DNA from 2 places in the Arthrobacter caoxuetaonis genome. Region 1 is predicted to be linked to the other one. Evidence: riboswitches for the same ligand, from Rfam matches in the RefSeq annotation. Region 1 holds a riboswitch; the other holds the start of a gene.
What was found. Region 1 has a riboswitch for S-adenosylmethionine ahead of NF551_RS00965 (LLM class flavin-dependent oxidoreductase). Riboswitches for the same ligand answer to the same signal wherever they lie in the genome.

Region 1 (4,160 bases):
CGGACCAGGCGTCCACGGCGCCGTTTTCAAGGGCAGTGCGGCCGTCCGCGTGCTGCAGGTTCTCAACCGTCACGTCGGAGGTGCTCAGCCCGGCCTCTTCCAGCGCCTGGACCAGGAAGAAGTACGGGTCGGTGCCCTTGGTGGCGGCGACGGACTTGCCGGCCAGGTCAGCCACGGAAGTGATGTCCGAGTCGGAAGAGACGAGGAGTCCGGCCCATTCCGGCTGCGAGTAGATGCTGATGGTCTTGATCGGGGAGCCGTTGGACCGGGCCAGCAGGGCAGCCGAACCGGCGGTGGAGCCGACGTCGATCGCTCCGGCACGCAGTGCCTCATTGGCCTTGTTCGATCCGGCGGACTGCACCCAGTTCACGTCCACGCCCTGCTCTTCAAGGGTGGCTTCCAGCCAGCCCTGGTCCTTGATGACCAGGCTGAGCGGGTTGTAGGTGGCGAAGTCAATGTTCAGGGTGCCGCCGTCGGCTGCATCATTGGCGGCAGCGCCGGAGGAGTCTTCGCCGGCAACGCAGCCCGTGAGGGCCAGCGAGAACGCTGCGGCAGCGGCGGCCAGGACGGCGAGGGGACGGCGGGAGAAGCTGGGCGGGCGGCGGGAGAAGCTGGGCGGGCGGCGGGAGAAGCGGGAACGGCTGTTCATGGGGAATTCCTTCAGGAAGTGGAGGGCAGGGAAGAAGGGCGGTGCGGGCACGGATCGCCCGCGGCATCCGCCGCGGGAATGCCCGCGGCGGTGGGGGAGGAGGGGTCGCCTAGTGGCGGTCGACGCCGAGGCTCGCCAAGAGCTCTCCGCGCATTCGTGCCAGTTCAGCCGAGGCACGGTCCCGCGGACGGGCGCCCGGGACGGTGATGGTCTGCGTGATGGTGGCACCGGGCTTGCCCGGTTCACGGCCGAGGATAATGATCCGGTCCGCGAGCTGCAGCGCCTCGTCGACGTCGTGCGTGACCAGCAGGACAGTGGCCGGAGCTGCGCGGTGCACGTCCAGCAGCAGGTCCTGCATCTTGAGGCGGGTCAGGGCGTCGAGGGCGCCGAACGGTTCGTCGAGCAGCAGCACGCCGGGCTTGCGGGCCAGCGCCCGGGCCAGCGACGCGCGCTGGGCCATGCCGCCGGACACGGCGCGGGGCTGGTGCTTCGCGAAGCTGTCCAGCTCAACCAGCTTGAGGAGCTCGGCGACCTTGGCCTTGCCCTCGGACGCACTGGTGCTCTTGGGCAGGCCGATGGCGACGTTGGCCTGCAGGGTCTGCCACGGAAGCAGCCGCGGTTCCTGGAAGGCAACGGCACACCGGTCATCGATGCCGCGGACGGCAGTACCGTCGATCAGCACCTGCCCGGTGGAGGCGGCGTCGAGTCCGGCGGTCGCGCGCAGCAGCGTGGACTTGCCGCAGCCGCTGGAGCCGAGGATGGCCAGGACTTCGCCCGGACGGACCTCGAAATTGATGTCGCGCAGCACCACGTGGGCGTTTGCGCCCGAACCAAAGGCGCGGCCAACGCCGTCGAACGTTACCGGCAGCGCAGAGTCAGGGGTGGGGCGCGGGGCAGTGGAAACGGCATGGGAGCCGGAGGACAGTACTGCAGTCATGTGAACACTCCATCGGTCCTGGCAGTAGCACCCTACGGAAAACGTCCTGGGCCGGGTTAGCGGCCTCCTGCGACGTCCACCTCGCTATCGCAGTGCCTCAAGGAGGAAGCACTCCGACCAGGGTTGCTGCGGCTTCACTGATCCAGGTCTCTCAGCCGCTCGGGATGGTCAAGTGCAACTAAACGCCCTCGGACAGCCTGCGGGCAAGTCCCCGCGTAACATTCCGAATCCGGGTCCCTCCGGCCCTATTTCCCGCCGAGAGGCCACTTACGGCTCTTTTGAGCGCCCAAACCAGCCGTAAGTGGCCTCTCGGTGGTCGTTGAGGCGGCGCGGCGGCGGGCGGAGTTGGAAGTACGACGCCGGGCGTTACGCCGCGTGACACGGCCGGGGTTGCGCCGGCCCCGGCTCAGGGGCCCATACTGGAGCCGCAGGATCATGAGTCCCAACGCAAAGCTCTGGCTGGTTGGGCGGCAACCCTCTTTCCGTAGCGGGGTGCCCCAGATGACGATCCGGTCGCCCGGCGAATCCGCCGGCGGCAAGTACGGCGCTCCGTCCCCGGTGCGTCGCCTGGGAAAGGATTCTTCGATGACCAGCGCTCCCCGCCAGATCCGCTTCAACGCCTTCGACATGAACTGCGTCGGACACCAGTCACCCGGCTTGTGGCGCCACCCCGAAGACCGGTCGGCGGACTACACCAGGCTTTCCTACTGGACCCACCTGGCGAAGACCTGCGAACGCGGGCTTTTCGACGGAATCTTCATTGCCGACGTGCTGGGCACCTACGACGTCTACGGTTCCTCCAACGAAGCCACCCTCCGCCAGGGCACGCAGGTGCCGGTGAATGATCCGCTGCTGCTGGTCTCCGCGATGGCCCTGGTCACCGAAAACCTGGGCTTCGGCGTCACCGCCGGCACCGCCTATGAGCATCCGTACCCGTTCGCCCGCCGGCTCTCCACGCTGGACCACCTCACCAACGGGCGCGTCGGCTGGAACGTCGTTACCGGCTACCTGCCTTCGGCCGCCCGCAACATGGGCCAGGAGGACCAGCTCGAGCACGACGAGCGCTACAACCACGCCGACGAATACCTCGAAGTCGTCTACAAGCTGCTTGAGGGTTCCTGGGAAGACGACGCCGTCGTCCGCGACAGGGAAACCGGCGTCTTCACGGATCCGTCCAAGGTCCATGACATCAACCATGAGGGCAAATACTTCAAGGTCCCCGGCATCCACATCTCGGAACCGTCTCCGCAGCGCACCCCCGTGATCTACCAGGCAGGCGCATCGCCGCGCGGCATCGGCTTCGCGGCGGAGAACGCTGAAGCAGTGTTCGTGGGCGCGTCCACGGTGGAGAAGCTCAAGACCACGGTCACGAAGATCCGCGACGCTGCGGAAGCCGCCGGCCGGGACCGGCACTCGATCCGGATCTACACCCTGCTGACCATCATCACGGCCGCCACCTCCGAGGAAGCCGAAGCCAAGCACCTGGATTACCAGCGCTACACCAGCGACGAAGGCGCCCTGGCGCTGATGTCCGGCTGGATGGGTGTGGACCTCTCCACCTATGAACTCGACCAGCCGCTCGGCGCCGTGAAATCCAACGCCATCCAGTCGGCGGCTGCGAACTTCCAGAAAGTGAAGGACGACGGCGAGCCCTGGACAGTGCGCGACATCGCCGAGACCGCCGGGATCGGCGGACTGGGCCCGCGGCTGGTCGGCTCCGGTGCGGAGGTGGCCGAGGAGCTGATCCGCTGGGTCGAGGAGACCGACGTCGACGGCTTCAACCTGGCTTACGCGGTCACGCCCGGAACCTTCGAGGACGTCGTCGAGTTCGTGGTGCCCGAGCTGCAGAAGCGCGGCGCGTACCCTACGGAGTATGCCCCCGGAACCCTGCGCCAGAAGCTCTTCGGTGCAGGTGACAAGCTTCCGGAGGACCACCGCGGCGCGCGGTTCCGGCTGGACCCTGCGGTCCGCCGCTAGGCCGGCCCTGCGGGGGTTCCGTTAGGCTCGTGCGCATGACAAATGCGGGGAACACCAAAGCTCTCAGTCTGAACGTCACCTCCAAGCGCGCCCGGGCCCGCGGGGAAATGGTGGTCGCGGCGCCTGTCTCGGCGCTCCCTCCTGCCGTCGAACGGGCCGGGGTGAGGCTTCCACGGATGACCCTCACCGGGATCTGGCAGGAGCGGGCAGAGCTGGTGGCGGGAACCACGTGGAAGACGTTCGGCGAAGACATTGTGCTCACCTTCGAGCCGGTGGACGCTGCAACCACACGGGTGGTGGCCACCAGTACACCCCACGTTCCGACCACCATCTTCGACTACGGGCAGGGCAAGGCCGACGTCACCGAGGTGCTGAACGCCGTGGCTGCGGAGCTCTAGCCAGGACAGCAGGAAGCGGCGGCACGCAGCCGCCGCTTCCTGCCGGCAGGATCTAGTAGATCTTGATCGAGCCGCCGTCGGCCATCAGCGTCTGGCCGGTCATGTACTGGGACTGTTCGCTGGCCAGGAACACCACGATCGGAGCGATGTCCGTCTCCGGATCGCCCAGACGGCCCAGGGGAATGCCGTCCACCACTTC
Region 2 (4,160 bases), 1.5 Mb from region 1:
TCCTCCGTCCATGACGGCGACCTTGGTGGCCAGGTTCTTGATGACGTCCATTTCGTGGGTAATCACCACAATCGTGATGCCCAGCTCGCGATTCACCCGGCGCAGCAGTTCCAAGACCTCATGCGTGGTCTCCGGGTCAAGGGCCGACGTGGCTTCGTCTGCGAGGAGGATCTTGGGCGACGCTGCCAGGGCGCGGGCAATGCCCACGCGCTGCTTTTGCCCGCCGGAGAGCTGCTCCGGGAAGTTGTCCGCCTTGTCCGTGAGTCCCACGAAGTCCAGGAGCTCGGCGGTCCGTGCGGCAATTTCAGCCCTGCTCCGGCCCGCTACCCGCAGCGGATAGGCCACGTTGTTGCGGACGGTTTTGGAGTTAAAGAGGTTGAACTGCTGGAAGATCATCCCGATGTCCAGGCGCAGCTGCCGCAGCTGCCGCTCCGGGACGCCCGTGACCTGCCGGCCGTCGACCGTGATGTCGCCGGAGGTTGCAGTCTCCAGCGCGTTGATCAACCGGACCAGGGTGCTTTTTCCCGCTCCGGAGTAGCCGATGATTCCGTAGATTTCGCCGGCTTCGATCTCCAGGTTGATGTCCCGCAGCGCCGTGACCGGCTCTTCGCCCCGGCGGGCGGGCGGGTAGGTCTTGGAGACATTCCGCAGTGTGATGAGTGGCATGGTTTCCCTTGCAGAACGAGCGTCCCGGGTCCGGCCGCAGCCGGACCCGGGACGCGGTGGAACGGGCAGGAACTAGTCCAGGTTTTCGATGTCCTGCTGGACCTCGGCGAGCGAATCGCGCAGGTCCTGGACCGGGACCTTCAGGAATTCGGCGGTGTTGCCTGAAGCCTTCTGGACACCGTCCTGGACTGCCTGCGTTTCCTGGTAGATCTGCACGAGCTTGAGGTAGGTCTCGTTCTCCTCCTCGCCGGCACGCGCTGCGAAGATGTTGACGTACGGGATGGCCTTGGGATCCGACGGATCGTCCTGGGCAATGGCGTCTTCGGCCTTGAGGCCCGCGTCTTCGACGAAGTCGTTGTTGACGATCGCTGCTGCGACGTCGGGAAGCGACGTGGGGGTCAGGGAAGCCTCAAGGGTGGTCACCTTGACCTTTGACTTGGCTTCGTCGAGGTCGTCAAGGGTCGCGAAGACGCTGCCGCCGTCCTTGAGGCTGACCAGCCCGGCTGACTGCAGCACCAGCAAGCCGCGGGCCAGGTTGCTTTCGTCGTTGGGCACCGCCACCGTCGAGCCCTCGGGGATGTCTTCCACCGAGTCGTACTGGGTGGAGTACAGGCCCAGCGGGTAGATGGCCGTGGAGCCAATCGGTGTGAGGTCTGCGCCGCTGGCAACGTTGTAGCGGGCCAGGTAGATGATGTGCTGGAACTGGTTCAGGTCCAGTTCGCCCTCGGTCAGTGCCGGGTTCGGCTGCGTGTACTCGGCAAAGTCAACGATTTCGACGTCGATGCCTTCCGCCTTCGCGGCCTCGGTGTAGGTGGCCCAGTACGGATCGCTGGCTCCAACCACGCCGATCTTCACAGTGCCTTCGTCCCCGGAGGCTGAGCCGCAGGCGGCCATCGTCAGTGCCAGGAGCGGGGCGGCTGCAATCGCCAGGATTCTGCTGAGTTTCATGGTGTGGCTCTTCTCCCAAAAGGGTCCGCGGCGCTCCGCGGACAAGGTGGAGGCGCAGGCCGCTGGAGGGCAGTGCCGGCGCCGTACTTGCCTCGCGGAAAGTCTCCGCCGAGGCCGAATCATCACCTGGAGCACCCCGCTACGACGAGAGGGTTGCTGTCCAGCCGGCCAGGGCCATTGGCTGGAACTCTTGATTCCGTCCCTAGGCTAGGAACATCTGGGCCACGTAACCAAAACGCGCCTGCTTTATGACGACTTATGCAGTGGCACATGACATCCTGCGTAACAGGACGTCACGGAACCAGCCCCGGGCGGGGCCTTGTAAACCGGGAGAAAAGGAAGCCATGAGCGAAGCGCGGGATCTGACGGCAGCCGATATATGCACTCTGGCAGCACGGCACGGACTCGCCCTGGAACCAGGCACCGTCCGTTTCAACGAAGCCGGACTGGATTACCGGGTCGCTTTCGCCTCCGCACCGGACGGCGGGGACTGGGTACTTCGGATCCCACGGCGCGCGGACGTTGCCGCCGGCCAGGAACGCGAGCAGGCGATCCTTGATTTCGTGCGTCCGCGCCTTCCTGCAGCGGTTCCGGAATGGAAGATCCAGAGTTCGGACCTCATTGCCTATCCCCTGCTTCCGGGCAGCCCGGGGCTCACGGTGGACCGGGACAACCAGCCCGAATGGCACTTTGACCCGTCGGATCCGACGTACCTCCACTCCCTGGCCGGATTGATCGCGTCGCTGCACGGGATGGACGCGGCGGCCGCGGCCGCCGCGGGCATCCCGGCCGAGACTCCCGACGGCGTCCGCCGGCACTGGTCGAAGGTACTGGAACAGGTGCGCGCCGAGTTCCGCATCGCCCCGGAGCTGCTGGCCGGCTGGGAACAGTGGCTGGCCGATGACCGGCTTTGGCCGCAGCGGACGGTGCTGACCCATGGGGAGCTGTATCCCGCGCATCTGCTGCTCGATGACGCCAAACGGATCGTCTCCGTATTGGACTGGACCACGGCGAAGGTGAGTGACCCGGCCCTGGAGTTTATGTACGTGCACCTCATCTCGCCGGGTTCCCTCGACGACGTGGTCCGCTGGTACCAGGACGCGACAGGGCTCACCGAGCCGCACCTTGCCGAACGGTGCACGGCGCTGATAGCGGCCGGCCCGTTGAACTACGCGCTGTTTGCCCTCGCATCCGGCGAACCCGCGCACCGCGAGACAGCCTCCGCGCAGCTGCTGCCGTCCTAAGTCAGGACTGTTCCGCCGGAGTCTCTGATTCCTCAGGCGCGTCGCCGTCCTCGGGGGCGTCGCCGTGGTGGCCGCCGCGGCCGTGGCCTCCGCCCTTGCCGCGGTCGCCGTCCCGATCTTCCCGATCACCGCGGTCACCGCCATCGGCCCCGTCGTCGTGCTGTCCGTCTTCCCGGCCTTCGTCGGCCTGGCCGTCAGCATTCTCCTTGCCGGGCTTCGGATCATCCCCGTCCTGGGTGTCCTGCCGATCCGGCCGGGCTTCGTCACTGCCGCCGTCGCGCTCCTGGGCGTCTTCGGGCCCGCGCCGTTCCCGGTCGCCGCCGCGGCCCTGGTCCTGGCCCTGCTCCTGTTCGGACGTCACCGATGCAGTCTCCATATTGTCCCCAACGGCCATACCCGTGAAGAACGTTCCGGCGAGCAGGCCGGCGGCGGCCAGACCGCTGGCGGTCCAGATGATGACCTTCTTCGCTTTGCTCCCAATCGCCACGATTGGTGACACCTCCCTTGAGTTTGGATATTCCTACGCCATCTATCCAACGCCGCGATTCTTCGAGGATTCTTAGAAGCCCCGTGCGGATAGGGGCAGCCGCACCACCAGGACGGCGCCATGGCCTGTTTCCGGTTCAGCGCTGACTGATCCGCCGAACCGTGCGGCGATTTCTGCGACCAGCGCAAGGCCCAGGCCGTAGTGCCGGGTGTGCCCTGCCGGGGCCGGGCGTACCGAGGAGAAGCGGTCGAACAGTGCTCCGGCGAGCTCCGGCGGCAGCCCCGGGCCGTCGTCTGCCACCGTGACCACGGCGTCGCGGTTCCGCGCGGCTACGGAGACGGTAACTTCCGTCCGCCCGAAATCCAGAGCGTTGGACAACAGCGCGGTGAAGACCCGTTGAAGTGCCGCTTCGTTGCCCAGGACAGGCACCGGCACGTCCGGCAGTTGGGCGTGCAGGGCAAGGCCCCGGTCGGAAAAGGCGGGGCCGAAGGCGGCGGCTGTCTGCCGGGCAACGGCTGCCAGATCCACCTCTTCCAGCGTCCCGGGCTTTCGCGGATCCGCGGCAACCAGCAGGTCGTCCAGGATTCCGGTGAGGACCCCTGCGTCTGCCACCACCTCATCCAGCCCCTGAATGAGGCGGTCCAGCTCCCCGGGAGACGCTCCGCCTGCCTGCCCCGCGGCGCGCCGGCGCAGCAGCTGGGCCCGGGTGCTCAGCAGGGTCAGCGGCGTGCGCAGTTCATGGCTGGCGTCAGAGACGAACCTGCGCTGCAGCTCGAGGGCCCGGGCCAGCGGGCGCATGGCAGCCCGCGCGGCCA

Region 2: it holds a riboswitch for S-adenosylmethionine, as region 1 does, so the genes downstream of both, NF551_RS07885 (MetQ/NlpA family ABC transporter substrate-binding protein) here and NF551_RS00965 (LLM class flavin-dependent oxidoreductase) in region 1, are expected to answer to the same signal.

The regions. Positions count from the first base shown of each region.
Region 1 is NZ_CP099466.1:186,505-190,664, forward strand. Features, by position in the region: gene NF551_RS00955 (aliphatic sulfonate ABC transporter substrate-binding protein) at 1-649, opposite strand, end outside; gene NF551_RS00960 (ABC transporter ATP-binding protein) at 759-1,586, opposite strand; SAM riboswitch class IV at 2,018-2,134, shown strand; gene NF551_RS00965 (LLM class flavin-dependent oxidoreductase) at 2,172-3,563, shown strand; gene NF551_RS00970 (hypothetical protein) at 3,599-3,961, shown strand; gene NF551_RS00975 (SDR family NAD(P)-dependent oxidoreductase) at 4,014-4,160, opposite strand, start outside.
Region 2 is NZ_CP099466.1:1,719,169-1,723,328, reverse strand. Features, by position in the region: gene NF551_RS07890 (methionine ABC transporter ATP-binding protein) at 1-666, opposite strand, end outside; gene NF551_RS07885 (MetQ/NlpA family ABC transporter substrate-binding protein) at 739-1,614, opposite strand; SAM riboswitch class IV at 1,693-1,810, opposite strand; gene NF551_RS07880 (macrolide 2'-phosphotransferase) at 1,959-2,858, shown strand; gene NF551_RS07875 (hypothetical protein) at 2,860-3,345, opposite strand; gene NF551_RS07870 (sensor histidine kinase) at 3,418-4,160, opposite strand, start outside.